3 regions of the Pseudomonas sp. R1-7 genome follow, and region 3 is predicted to be linked to each of the others. Evidence: predicted binding sites of a transcription regulator. Region 3 holds the regulator's gene; each other region holds the start of a gene.

The links. Region 3 encodes FliA, which starts transcription of late flagellar genes. Its sites were predicted from a motif close to CTAAAGTTTNNNNNNNNNNNGCCGNTAA; they were not measured.
Region 1: the regulator FliA is predicted to act here: its motif matches at 1,537-1,564, upstream of J3P79_RS09130 (methyl-accepting chemotaxis protein).
Region 2: the regulator FliA is predicted to act here: its motif matches at 2,399-2,426, upstream of J3P79_RS10855 (methyl-accepting chemotaxis protein).

What each region holds. Positions count from the first base shown of each region.
Region 1 is NZ_CP071661.1:2,038,175-2,042,562, forward strand. It holds gene J3P79_RS09125 (Na+/H+ antiporter family protein) at 62-1,378, shown strand; gene J3P79_RS09130 (methyl-accepting chemotaxis protein) at 1,606-3,285, shown strand; gene yegQ (tRNA 5-hydroxyuridine modification protein YegQ) at 3,475-4,388, opposite strand, start outside.
Region 2 is NZ_CP071661.1:2,388,857-2,393,244, forward strand. It holds gene J3P79_RS10840 (sugar ABC transporter ATP-binding protein) at 1-549, shown strand, start outside; gene J3P79_RS10845 (ABC transporter permease) at 584-1,606, shown strand; gene J3P79_RS10850 (TraR/DksA family transcriptional regulator) at 1,932-2,336, shown strand; gene J3P79_RS10855 (methyl-accepting chemotaxis protein) at 2,506-4,113, shown strand; gene J3P79_RS10860 (DUF2789 family protein) at 4,202-4,388, opposite strand, start outside.
Region 3 is NZ_CP071661.1:4,218,816-4,223,203, forward strand. It holds gene J3P79_RS18760 (chemotaxis protein CheA) at 1-517, opposite strand, end outside; gene J3P79_RS18765 (protein phosphatase CheZ) at 548-1,333, opposite strand; gene J3P79_RS18770 (chemotaxis response regulator CheY) at 1,352-1,723, opposite strand; gene fliA (RNA polymerase sigma factor FliA) at 1,891-2,634, opposite strand; gene fleN (flagellar synthesis regulator FleN) at 2,631-3,461, opposite strand; gene flhF (flagellar biosynthesis protein FlhF) at 3,576-4,388, opposite strand, start outside.

The sequences.
Region 1 (4,388 bases), 2.2 Mb from region 3:
CTGCAAAGTCGCGACCTTTTTGTCCGGTGGCTTTCCATCGCTGTGCTTTGAGGTAACGATGATAAATGCAGTAATTGCTGCGGTTGGCGTCATGCTGGTGCTCAGCCTGTCCCGCGTGCATGTGGTGATCGCGCTGATTGTCGGCGCGTTGGTGGGTGGCCTGACGGGCGGCCTGGGGATCGAGGCGACGCTCAAGGCGTTCAATGCGGGCCTGGGTGGCGGCGCGACGGTGGCGTTGTCTTATGCCTTGCTCGGCGCCTTTGCCGTGGCGATTGCCAAGTCCGGTATGGCCCACGCCCTGGCGGACAAAGCCCTGGCCCTGGTGGATCGCCAGGATACCGCCGGCGGCACGGGCGTCAAATGGGTGCTGATCGGGCTGCTGGGCACGGTCGCGGTCGCCTCCCAGAACATCCTGCCGATCCACATCGCCTTCATTCCGCTGCTGGTGCCGCCGCTGCTCTACGTGTTGACCAAGCTGCAGCTGGACCGTCGTCTGATCGCTTGCGTGATGACCTTCGGCTTGATCACGCCCTACATGTTCCTGCCGGTGGGCTTCGGCAATATCTTCCTCAATGAGATCCTGCTGGCCAACGTCGCTCGCAGCGGTGTGGACGTCAGCGGCATCAACATCACCCACGCCATGGGTATTCCGGCGCTGGGCATGGTGTTTGGCCTGATGCTGTCGTTTTTCACCTATCGGAAGAAGCGCGTCTACGACCTGAAGAAAATCGCTCGCGCCGAGCAAGTGGCGGTGCGCTACAACCCGCTGAGCCTGGTGGTCGCCGGGTTGGCGATCGCGGCGGCGTTCGCCATCCAACTGCTGCTTGATTCGATGATCATTGGTGCGCTGGCGGGCTTCCTGATCTTTTCGGTCTCGGGGGTGGTGCGTTGGCGCGAGACCGACGACCTATTCACCGAAGGCATGAAGATGATGGCGATGATCGGCTTCATCATGATCGCCGCCTCGGGGTTTGCCGAAGTGATGAAGGCCACCGGTGAAGTCCAGAGCCTGGTGGAAGCCTCGGCGGCCTGGATCGGCCACAACAAGGGCGTCGGCGCGTTGCTGATGTTGCTGGTGGGGCTGTTGGTGACGATGGGCATCGGCTCGTCGTTCTCCACGGTGCCGATCCTGGCGACTATCTTCGTGCCGCTGTGCCTGCAACTGGGCTTCAGCCCGCTGGCGATCGTCTGCATCGTCGGCACCGCGGGCGCGCTGGGCGACGCCGGCTCGCCCGCCTCGGACTCGACCCTCGGCCCGACCTCCGGCCTGAACATCGACGGCCAGCATCACCATATCTGGGACACCGTGGTCCCGACCTTCATCCACTACAACCTGCCGTTGCTGGCGTTTGGTTGGGTGGCGGCGATGGTGTTGTAACTCGGGACCGAGTCGCCTTCATCGCGAGCAAGCTCGCTCCCACAGGGTTCGGTGGTGTTCACACATCTCGTGTTCACATCAAATCACTGTGGGAGCGAGCTTGCTCGCGATGGGGCCTGTGAATCCAGCGACTCTTGCTGCCAACTGTTCACCTTGTCCTACAGTTTTGCCGTGCGCTGCCGTTAACCCAGCTAACCACGCCAATAACACCTACAAGAGTGAACAGCATGCGCCTGAGCTTGAAGGCTAAAGTCCTGTCCCTTGCGATACTCCCGGTATTGCTGTCCGCTGTGATCATCAGCCTGACCACTGCGTTCATCTTGAAGGAGCAGGCCAGCAAAGAAGTCCAGCAGACTCGCGAGCGCTTGCTCAGCGAAGCCAAGGCCACGTTGCAGAATTATGTCGCGGTCGGGCTGACGGCCATCAAGCCGCTCTACGATGCCGCCGCGCCAGGCGATAACGAGGCACGCGCCCAGGCGATCAAGCTCTTGTCGAATATCAGCTACGGCAAGGACGGCTATTTCTTCGGCTATGACTCCGAGACCATTCGTCTGTTCAAGGCCAACAGTCCCGATGGCGTGGGCAAAAGCTTCAAGGACAACCGCGACCCGAACGGTGTCTACGTCAACCGTGACCTGGTGAAAGTCGCCAAGGACGGGACGCATTACCTGGAATACAGCTCGCCACTGCCTGGCAGCAAGGACCTGGTGCCCAAGCTCGGCTACACCGAATACCTGCCCAAGTGGGACCTGGCGGTCGGCAGTTCGGTCAACCTGGACGGCATTGAAGGTCAGGTGGCATTGGTCGAAGCCAAGGTCCACGAACGCCTGCAGGGCGTGATTCTGAGCATCGTCGGGATCGCCGCCGTCGTGTTGCTGGTGATTGCAGTCGTGGGCCTGGTGCTCGCCAATACCATCCTGCGTCCGTTGCACCTGATGAAAGACAACCTCGACGACATCGCGGCGGGCGAGGGCGACCTGACCCGGCGCCTGGAGATTACCAGCCAGGATGAACTGGGCCAGTTGGCCGGTTCGTTCAACCGCTTCGTCGACAAGATCCATGGCCTGGTGCGGCAGATCACCGACATGACTTCGCAATTGACCGGCCTGGTGACGCAAGTTTCCGAGCAGGCCCAGCGTTCCGAGCAGGCGATGGAGCGTCAGCGCCACGAAACCGACCAGGTCGCCACCGCGATCAACGAGATGTCGTCCGCCGCCCAGGAAGTCGCCCGCAGTGCCCAAGGCGCAGCCGTTGCGGCCCAGCAGACCGACGAAGAAGGGCAGTCGGCCAAGCGCGTGGTAGCCGGCAGCATCCAACAGATTCATGCACTGGTGAACGATATCCGCAGCAGCGGTGTGTCCCTGGACAGCCTGCAACAGGACGTCGCTTCGATTGTCAGTGTGCTCGGGGTGATTCGCTCCATCGCCGAGCAGACCAACTTGCTGGCCCTGAACGCCGCCATCGAGGCCGCACGTGCCGGTGAGGCGGGGCGTGGGTTTGCGGTGGTGGCCGATGAAGTCCGCGCCCTTGCCAGCCGAACCCAGCAAAGCACCCAGGAAATCCAGGGCATGATCGATCGCCTGCAATCGGGTACTCATGCGGCGGTGGAAGCGATGCGCCGTTCCAGTGAGGCCGGCGATGGCACTTCGGAGCGGGCCAACGAGGCCGGCGCGTCACTGGACACCATGGCGCAGTTGATTGGCACCATCAACTCGATGAACGCCCAGATCGCCAGCGCCGCCGAGGAACAAACCGCCGTGGCCGAAGAAATCAACCGCAGCGTACATCAGATTGCCGTGGCCGTGGACAGCGTTGCCGACGAAACCCAACTCGGCGCCCAGACCTCCCGCAGCCTGGCCGACCTGGGCCAGCGCCTGGGCCAATTGGTGGGGCAGTTCCGGATCTGATCCGGGCGCGGCAAGAGCTGCCGAAGGCTGCGATCTTTCGCTTTCGATCCAGATGTTTTTCGCCTGGCCTGCCAGGCCTTATCGAGAGCGGAGGATCGCAGCCTTCGGCAGTTTTTGCCGGGCAAGTCGCTCCGCCAACTCAAGTCGAGCGCTGTTGTGGCGAGGGGATTTATCCCCTCGCCACAATGATCAGGCAGCCAACTCCCGCACATCGCGCATCAACAACCCAAACCGCAAATCCACCGCATCCGGAATCGGCACATACACCACGTGCCCGTCCCCTGGTGCGACGTCGATGCCTTGGCCCTTGACGTTCTGCAACTGGTGCAGGTCGAAGTGGAAGTTGCCCTTGGGCGTCATCAGCTCCATGTGATCCCCCAGGGCGAAGCGATTCTTCACCCGTACTTCGGCCATGCGCTCACGCCGGGCGCCGGTCAGTTCGCCGACGAACTGCTGGCGCTCCGACACCGAGCTGCCGTTCTGGTAGTTCTGGTATTCATCGTGCACATGGCGACGCAGGAAACCTTCGGTGTACCCGCGTTGGGCGAGGGATTCGAGGTCGGTCATGAGGCTGCGGTCGAATTCTCGGCCGGCCATCGCGTCATCGATGGCGCGGCGATACACCTGAGTGGTGCGCGCGCAATAGAAATGCGACTTGGTCCGGCCTTCGATCTTCAGCGAATGTACGCCCATGCGGGTCAGGCGTTCCACGTGCTGTACGGCTCGTAGATCCTTGGCATTCATGATGTAGGTGCCATGCTCGTCCTCGAAGGCCGGCATGGATTCGTCCGGGCGGTTGGCCTCTTGCAGCAGGAACACCTGGTCGGTCGGCGCGCCGAGGCCCAGGGTCGGTTCCGGCTGATACACCTGGACGATGTCGCCCGCGGTATTTTCCACCGCCGGTTGCGCCGAATATTTCCAGCGGCAGGCGTTGGTGCAACTGCCCTGGTTGGCATCGCGCCGGTTCAGATAGCCCGACAGCAGGCAGCGTCCGGAATAGGCCATGCACAGCGCGCCGTGGACGAACACTTCCAGCTCCATGGCCGGCACCTGCTGGCGAATCTCGGCAATTTCCTCCAGCGACAACTCGCGGGAGAGGATGA
Region 2 (4,388 bases), 1.8 Mb from region 3:
GACCAGCCGGTGCACATCAGCGATCCGCACATGGCCATCGAAAAGGGTTTCGCGCTGTTGACCGAGGATCGCAAGCTCAGCGGCCTGTTCCCGTGCCTGTCGGTGCTGGAAAATATGGAAATGGCCGTGCTGCCCCATTACGTCGGCAACGGTTTCATCCAGCAAAAAGCCCTGCGTGCGTTGTGCGAGGACATGTGCAAGAAGCTGCGGGTCAAGACGCCGTCTCTTGAGCAATGCATCGATACGTTGTCCGGCGGTAACCAGCAGAAGGCCTTGCTTGCCCGCTGGTTGATGACCAACCCGCGCATCCTGATCCTCGACGAGCCGACCCGCGGCATCGATGTCGGCGCCAAGGCCGAGATCTACCGACTCATTGCCTACCTCGCCAGCGAAGGCATGGCGGTCATCATGATTTCCTCGGAGCTGCCCGAGGTGCTGGGCATGAGCGACCGCGTCATGGTGATGCACGAAGGCGACCTGATGGGCACCCTCGAGCGCAGCGAAGCCACCCAGGAACGAGTCATGCAACTGGCGTCGGGCCTGTCCTGATGGCTGTCAGTCCAGATAACAAAGGTAAAAGGCTATGAATGCGATACTGGAAAACAAACCCGCGGCCGCTCCGGCCAGGACGCGTCGACGGTTGCCGACGGAACTGAGCATTTTCCTGGTGCTGATCGGCATCGGCCTGGTATTCGAGTTGTTCGGCTGGATCATGCGCGACCAGAGCTTCCTGATGAACTCCCAGCGCCTGGTGTTGATGATCCTGCAAGTGTCGATCATCGGACTGCTGGCCATCGGCGTGACCCAGGTGATCATCACCACCGGCATCGACTTGTCGTCAGGTTCGGTGCTGGCATTGTCGGCGATGATCGCCGCGAGCCTGGCGCAGACTTCGGATTTCGCCCGGGCGGTGTTTCCTTCCCTGACCGACCTGCCCGTGTGGATTCCAGTGGTGGCCGGGCTCGGCGTGGGGCTGCTGGCCGGGGCGATCAACGGCAGCATCATTGCCATTACCGGTATCCCACCGTTTATTGCCACCCTTGGCATGATGGTCTCGGCCCGTGGCCTGGCGCGCTACTACACCGAAGGGCAGCCGGTGAGCATGTTGTCCGATTCTTACACCGCCATCGGTCATGGCGCGATGCCGGTGATCATCTTCCTGGTGGTGGCCGTGATCTTCCACGTCGCCTTGCGCTACACCAAGTACGGTAAATACACCTACGCCATCGGCGGCAATATGCAGGCCGCACGGACATCGGGCATCAACGTCAAGCGCCACTTGGTGATTGTCTACAGCATCGCCGGGTTGCTCGCGGGGTTGGCCGGTGTGGTGGCCTCGGCGCGGGCGGCGACCGGGCAGGCGGGCATGGGCATGTCTTATGAACTGGACGCGATTGCCGCGGCGGTGATCGGCGGCACCAGCCTGGCTGGCGGAGTGGGGCGCATCACCGGGACGGTAATCGGTGCGTTGATCCTCGGCGTCATGGCCAGCGGATTCACCTTTGTCGGTGTCGACGCCTATATCCAGGACATCATCAAGGGGTTGATCATAGTCGTCGCCGTGGTGATCGATCAGTACCGCAATAAACGCAAGCTCAAGCGTTAACGACCGTTTGATGTGACAAATCGCCACGCCTGACCCGCGTGGCGTTGCCATTTGTCTTCTTGATACAGCCATTGCAGCAAATTTCTTGTTATAAACGCACTCCGACGGCCGGCAGAAGCCGGTCAGACAGCATTTGAAGCGGTTGTCGGGCATTTTCCCCATGTTTTCGGTTGCTGACGCCCCGACTCGGCCTTAGACTGCCGCCCCTCGTAAATTGAGTGCCGGGTGGCGCTTGGAATAGACGGCGCCTTTCCGATGAGCGTGGCTGCTTGATGCGGGACGCTCCATAATTCGCCTTAATGCACGTTTTTTTATAGAGAAATCAATGACAAAGGAAAAGTTGCTGGCCATGCCGGCGGATGACTACATGAATGCCGAGCAACTGGCTTACTTCACCAAGCTGTTGCAGAACATGAAAGTCGAAACCCACGAGCGCATCGAACAGAACCGAATCGCCATTGAAAGCCTGGACAGCCCGGCCGACCCGGCGGACGCTGCTTCCGTAGAAGAAGAGCGTACCTGGCTGGTCAACGCCATCGATCGCGACCAGCGCATGCTGCCGCAACTGGAGCAGGCCCTGGACCGCATCAACGACGAGAGCTTCGGCTGGTGCGACGACAGCGGCGAGCCAATCGGCCTCAAGCGCCTGCTGATCAGTCCGACCACCAAGTACTGCATCGAAGCTCAAGAACGTCACGAGCAGATCGACAAGCACCAGCGCCAGGCCTGATTCCTGTTTCCAAAAAGATCGCAGCCCTTCATCCGAAGCTGCGGTCTTTTTGCTTTCTGATCATCACGCTTCTCGATGTGTGGCCGAAAACACGACTAATGGACCATGGATAATGGCTCGGTAGTGGCGTTTAATGCGGCCATAACAATGAGAAATGTGGGTGACGAAAATGGCGACAGACGGATCTCTGGCGGCGACAGCGTCGACCTCGGTGCCTGCAGCGCGCGTTACGGCGCGCTGGCTTGCGCCGACGTTGCAAAGTTTGGTGCTGGTTTCGCTGCTGTGTGGCATGACCTTGGGCGGTTGGTCGTTGTACCTGGCGCTGCCGCTGGCAATGCTCATCGTCTGGCTGCCGCGCCTGCGCTCGCGCCTGGCCAGCACCCCCGCGCCGGTGGCAAGCGACAGCTTGGCCGAACTCACCCGTGATCTTTCCTACACCACCAGCCATAACGCACTGTCCGCAGCGGGCGTGGCTTATTCGGTCAAGCAATTGGCCGGCAAGGTCCAGTCACAACTGGGGGCTGCGGCTCAGATCGTCGGCAACGCCGAAGCGATGATCGCCACCGAGCAGGCCACCTCACAACTCAGCCAACAGGCCTTGGGCGCGGCCAGCGAAGCCCATCGCAGCAGTGTCGCCGGCCGCAGCGAGTTGGTGGAATCCATCAGTCGCATGCACCAGCTCAGCCAGCGCGCCAATGAAAGTCGTGAACTGATCGAAGCGCTGAGCGTGCGCAGCGATGAAATCCAGCGCGTGAGCCTGGTCATTCAATCGATCGCCAGCCAGACCAACCTGCTGGCCCTCAACGCCGCCATCGAGGCGGCCCGGGCCGGGGAACATGGCCGTGGGTTCGCGGTGGTGGCCGATGAGGTGCGTGGGCTGGCCGGGCGCACCGCCGCGGCGACCGGCGAGGTGGGGGTGATGGTGGCGGACATCCAGCAGCGCACCGCGCAAGTCGTCGAGCAGATCCGCCAACTGGCCGCAGACCTGGACAGCGGCGTGCAGCAAGTCGAGCACACTGGCCAGCATCTGGAAAATATCGCCCGGCTCGCCGCCGGCGTGGAAACCCAGGTCAGCGCCATCGCCCAGGGCACCGACACCAACCGTGAACAACTGGACAGTCTGTTTCATGCGATCGAGCAAATGCGCGGCGACCTGGCGATCAGCGACCAGCAGACCCAACGCCTCGCCGAGGCCGCCGTACAGATGGAAGGCCAGGCCGAAACCATCAGCGAGCGCTTGGCCGAGGTGGGCCTGGACGATTATCACCAACGGGTCTATGACTTGGCCCGGGAAGGGGCAAGCCGGATTGCCGCACAGTTCGAGGCGGATATCGATCAGGGGCGTATCAGCCTGGAGGACTTGTTCGATCGCAGTTACCAACCCATTGCCAACACCCAACCGGCGAAGTTCCAGACCCGTTTCGATCGCTACACGGATCAGGTGCTACCGGCGATCCAGGAACCGTTGCTGGCGCGGCATGAGGGGCTGGTCTTCGCGATTGCCTGCACCCAGCAGGGCTACGTGCCGACTCACAACAATGCGTTCTGCCAGCCGTTGACCGGCGACCCCCAGGTGGACACGCTGAACAACCGCACCAAGCGCAAGTTCTCCGACCGCACCGGGATACGCTGTGGCAGTCATCAGCAGCCGGTGTTACTGCAAACCTATACCCGGGACACGGGCGAGCTGATGCATGACCTGTCGGTGCCGATCATGCTCAAGGGACGTCATTGGGGTGGGTTGCGGTTGGGCTATAAGCCTGAGAAGCCGCGCTGAGCCTGATCACTGGCTATGTGACTAACCTGTGGCGAGGGGATAAATCCCCTCGCCACAAAAACTCAACTGTCATTGGCTCATGTAGGGGTTATTTCCCGTCGTGCAGACGCACGTTTAGTTGGTCAACCAGCACCGCCTCTTCACCGTCGGCAAGCAGCCATTCCCGAAGCAAATCTTTCTGCTGGTCTGCCCAGAAAGGCGCATCGACCAACTTGGTGTTCGGATCCAGCGGGTGCGCCATGATGAAATCATCGATGGCCTTGCCGTCCGAAGGC
Region 3 (4,388 bases):
CTTCGGCCTTGACGGCGCTCAGCGAGTCCAGCAGCGATTCGAATTCGTGATCGGTAATGTCACCCGATTCTTCGGCAACCGGCTCTTCAACCACAGGCTCGGCAGCCGGCGCGGCTTCGTCAGCCGACTGCGGCTCGGCCAGGCGCGACAGCGCGGCGAGCAGCTCGGGGGTGGCTGGGGTGATCGGCGAGCGCTCGCGCACTTCGCTGAACATGCTGTTGACCGCATCCAAGGCTTCGAGCACCACGTCCATCAGCTCCGAGTCGACGCGACGCTCACCCTTGCGCAGGATGTCGAACACGTTCTCGGCAATGTGGCAGCACTCCACCAGCTCGTTGAGCTGGAGGAAGCCGGCGCCTCCTTTTACAGTGTGGAAACCGCGAAAAATTGCATTGAGCAGATCCGCATCATCAGGTCGGCTTTCCAGCTCGACCAGCTGTTCGGACAGTTGCTCTAGAATCTCGCCGGCCTCAACCAGGAAATCCTGAAGGATCTCTTCATCGGCGCCGAAGCTCATTAATGGCTGCTCCTAAAATAGGGCTAAAACTCAAAATCCAAGGCTGGACAACAAATCGTCCACATCGTCCTGACCGGACACAACGTCTTCTCTTTTATCGGCATGAATTTGCGGACCTTCACCCTGAGAGAGATGTTTTTGTGGATCTTTTTCAGCAAGTATCGCCGCGCGGTCGTGTTCGATGCCGGCAAAGCGATCCACTTGGCTTGCCATCAACACCAGCTTGAGCAAATTGCTTTCAACTTCGGTGACCAACTGGGTCACGCGCTTGATCACTTGGCCGGTCAGGTCTTGATAGTCCTGGGCCAGCAAAATGTCGTTGAGGTTGCCGGCCACGGCGCGGTTCTCGGTGCTGCTGCGCGCCAGGAATCCGTCGACCCGACGGGCCAGTTCGCGAAATTCCTCGGCGCCGACTTCGCGACGCATGAACCGTCCCCAATCGGTGCTCAACGCCTGGGCTTCCTCGCTCAGGCCGTTGACCAGGGGCGTTGCGCTTTCCACCAGGTCCATGGTGCGGTTGGCCGCGGCTTCGGTCAGCTTGACCACATAACCCAGGCGCTCGGTGGCGTCGGTGATCTGCGAGACTTCCTCGGCCTGCGGCATGTTCGGATCGATCTGGAAATTGACGATCGCGCTGTGCAGTTCACGGGTGAGCTTGCCGACTTCCTGGTACAGACCACGATCCCGGGTCTGGTTGAGCTCATGAATCATTTGAACCGCATCGCCGAAGCGGCCCTTTTCAAGGCTGTCGACCAGTTCGCGGGCATGTTTTTTCAGGGTCGATTCGAAATCGCCCATTGAAGATTCGTTGTCCATAGCTCCCCCGTGGCGCCGTTAACCGATGCGTTCGAAGATTTTTTCGATCTTCTCTTTCAACGCCTGGGCCGTGAAGGGTTTGACCACATAGCCGTTAACACCGGCCTGGGCGGCTTCGATGATCTGCTCGCGCTTGGCTTCGGCAGTGACCATCAGCACCGGCAGGTGCTTGAGTTTTTCATCGGCGCGCACGTGGCGCAGCAAGTCGATACCGGTCATGCCAGGCATGTTCCAGTCAGTCACCAGAAAGTCGATGCTCCCGCTGTTGAGGACCGGAATGGCGGTAGTGCCATCGTCGGCCTCGACCGTGTTGGTGAACCCGAGGTCACGCAACAGGTTTTTTATGATCCGCCGCATCGTTGAGAAGTCATCAACGATGAGGATTTTCATGTTCTTGTCCAATTCGACCTCCAAGCAGTCTTAAACGCGCCCAGCACCTGGACGCGCCATTTCAATCAATCCGGCACAACACTCGACAACGGTCTGGAGCACAACGGGTGGAGACTGGCCCGGCGCGTGCCATGCCAGCCTCGTTCGCAGTGTCCCCACACTGCTCGTCAGCGCGCTCGCCACTCCCCCAAACGCCCCCGCAAGCGGGCCGCGCACTGGCTGTGTAACTGGCTGACCCGCGATTCGCTGACCCCCAGGACCTCACCGATTTCCTTGAGGTTCAGCTCTTCGTCGTAGTACAGCGCCAAGACCAGTCGCTCACGCTCCGGCAAATTGGCGATCGCATCCGCCAGCGCGCTCTGGAAACGCTCATCTTCCAGGTCACGCGACGGCTCCATGTGAGCACTCGCGTTATCCTCGTGCAGCCCTTCGTGCTCGCCGTCCTGCAACAGGTCGTCGAAACTGAACAGGCGACTGCCCAAGGTATCGTTCAAAATCCCGTAATAATCATCGAGACTCAACTGGAGTTCGGCTGCAACTTCGTGATCTTTAGCGTCTCGTCCGGTTTTCGCTTCAATCGCGCGAATCGCATCACTGACCATGCGCGTATTGCGATGCACCGAACGCGGCGCCCAGTCGCCCTTGCGGACTTCATCGAGCATCGCCCCGCGGATGCGGATACCGGCGTATGTCTCGAAGCTGGCGCCCTTGCTCGCGTCGTATTTGTTCGACACTTCGAGCAGGCCGATCATGCCCGCCTGGATCAAGTCCTCGACCTGCACACTGGCCGGCAAGCGCGCCAGCAAGTGATAGGCGATGCGCTTGACCAGGGGCGCGTAACGCTCGATCAACTCGTACTGGGCGTCCCGTGCCGATTTTTTGTAGAGATGGTTGTAACCGCTGGCTGTCATAACACGGGCCCTGCTGTTTGTTGCACGAGACGCTCGACGAAAAATTCCAGATGCCCGCGTGGGTTGGCCGGCAGAGGCCAGGTATCGACTTTCTGGGCGATCGCCTTGAACGCCAGCGCGCATTTGGAACGTGGAAAAGCTTCATAAACGGCACGTTGCTTCTGGACCGCCTTGCGTACACTTTCGTCGTAAGGCACTGCGCCGACGTATTGTAGGGCGACGTCCAGGAAGCGGTCCGTGACCTTTGTCAACTTGGCGAACAGGTTGCGTCCTTCCTGTGGGCTCTGGGCCATGTTGGCCAGGACGCGGAAGCGGTTCATGCCATAGTCGCGGTTAAGCAGTTTGATCAGGGCGTAGGCGTCGGTGATCGACGTCGGTTCGTCGCAGACCACCAGCAAGACTTCCTGGGCGGCGCGGACAAAACTGACCACCGAGTCACCGATACCGGCAGCCGTGTCGATCACCAGCACATCGAGGTTGTCACCGATGTCGCTGAACGCCTGGATCAGGCCGGCGTGCTGCGCAGGCGTCAGGTGCACCATGCTCTGGGTGCCGGAGGCGGCCGGCACGATGCGAATCCCGCCGGGGCCCTGCAACAGCACGTCGCGCAACTCACAGCGCCCTTCAATCACGTCCGCCAGCGTGCGCTTGGGTGTGAGCCCCAGCAGCACGTCGACGTTCGCCAGGCCCAGGTCGGCGTCCAGCAGCATGACCCGTCGGCCAAGCTCTGCCAGAGCCAGGGACAAGTTCACTGACACGTTAGTCTTCCCGACGCCACCTTTGCCGCCGGTCACCGCGATCACCTGTACGGGATGCATGCTGCCCATGTTCGTTCTTTACCTTGTCTTACTTAGACGGAGGCCACATTACTGGCTGCGCGTTCACTCGGAACAATGCATGGCAGACCATCGATGTAGGTACAAAAAATATTCATGATTACCTCAGCCAACCTGCTTGGTCGGGCTGTGGTAGATGTCAGCGAACATATCAGCCATGGCTTCTTCGCTGGGTTCTTCCTGCATTTGCACACTCACGGCACGACTGACCAGTTGATGACGGCGCGGCAGATGCAAATCATCCGGGATCCGCGGCCCGTCGGTCAGGTAGGCCACCGGTAGTTCATGACCGATCGCCAGGCTCAACACCTCGCCCAGGCTTGCCGTTTCGTCCAGCTTAGTCAGGATGCAGCCGGCCAGCCCGCAGCGTTTGTAGCTGTGGTATGCGGCGGTTAGAACCTGTTTCTGGCTGGTGGTTGCCAACACGAGATAATTTTTTGACTTGATGCCACGCCCGGCCAGGCTTTCCAGCTGCATGCGCAGGGCCGGATCGCTGGCTTGCAGGCCGGCGGTGTCGATCAGCACGACGCGTTTGCGCATCAGCGGCTCCAGCGCCTGGGCCAGGGATTGACCCGGATCCACATGGGTCACCGACACGTTGAGGATCCGACCCAGGGTCTTGAGTTGCTCCTGGGCGCCGATGCGGAAACTGTCCATGCTCACCAGGGCGATGCTCTGGGCGCCGTACTTGAGTACATAACGGGCCGCGAGCTTGGCCAGGGTCGTGGTCTTGCCCATGCCGGCCGGGCCGACCATGGCAATCACTCCGCCCTCCTCCAGTGGCTCGATTTCCGGCGTGGCGATCATCCGCGCCAGGTGAGCCAGCAACATGCGCCAGGCCTGGCGAGGCTCGTCGATGTCGTTGATCAGGGCCAGCAGGTCGCGCGCCAACGGGCCGGACAAGCCAATGCGTTGCAG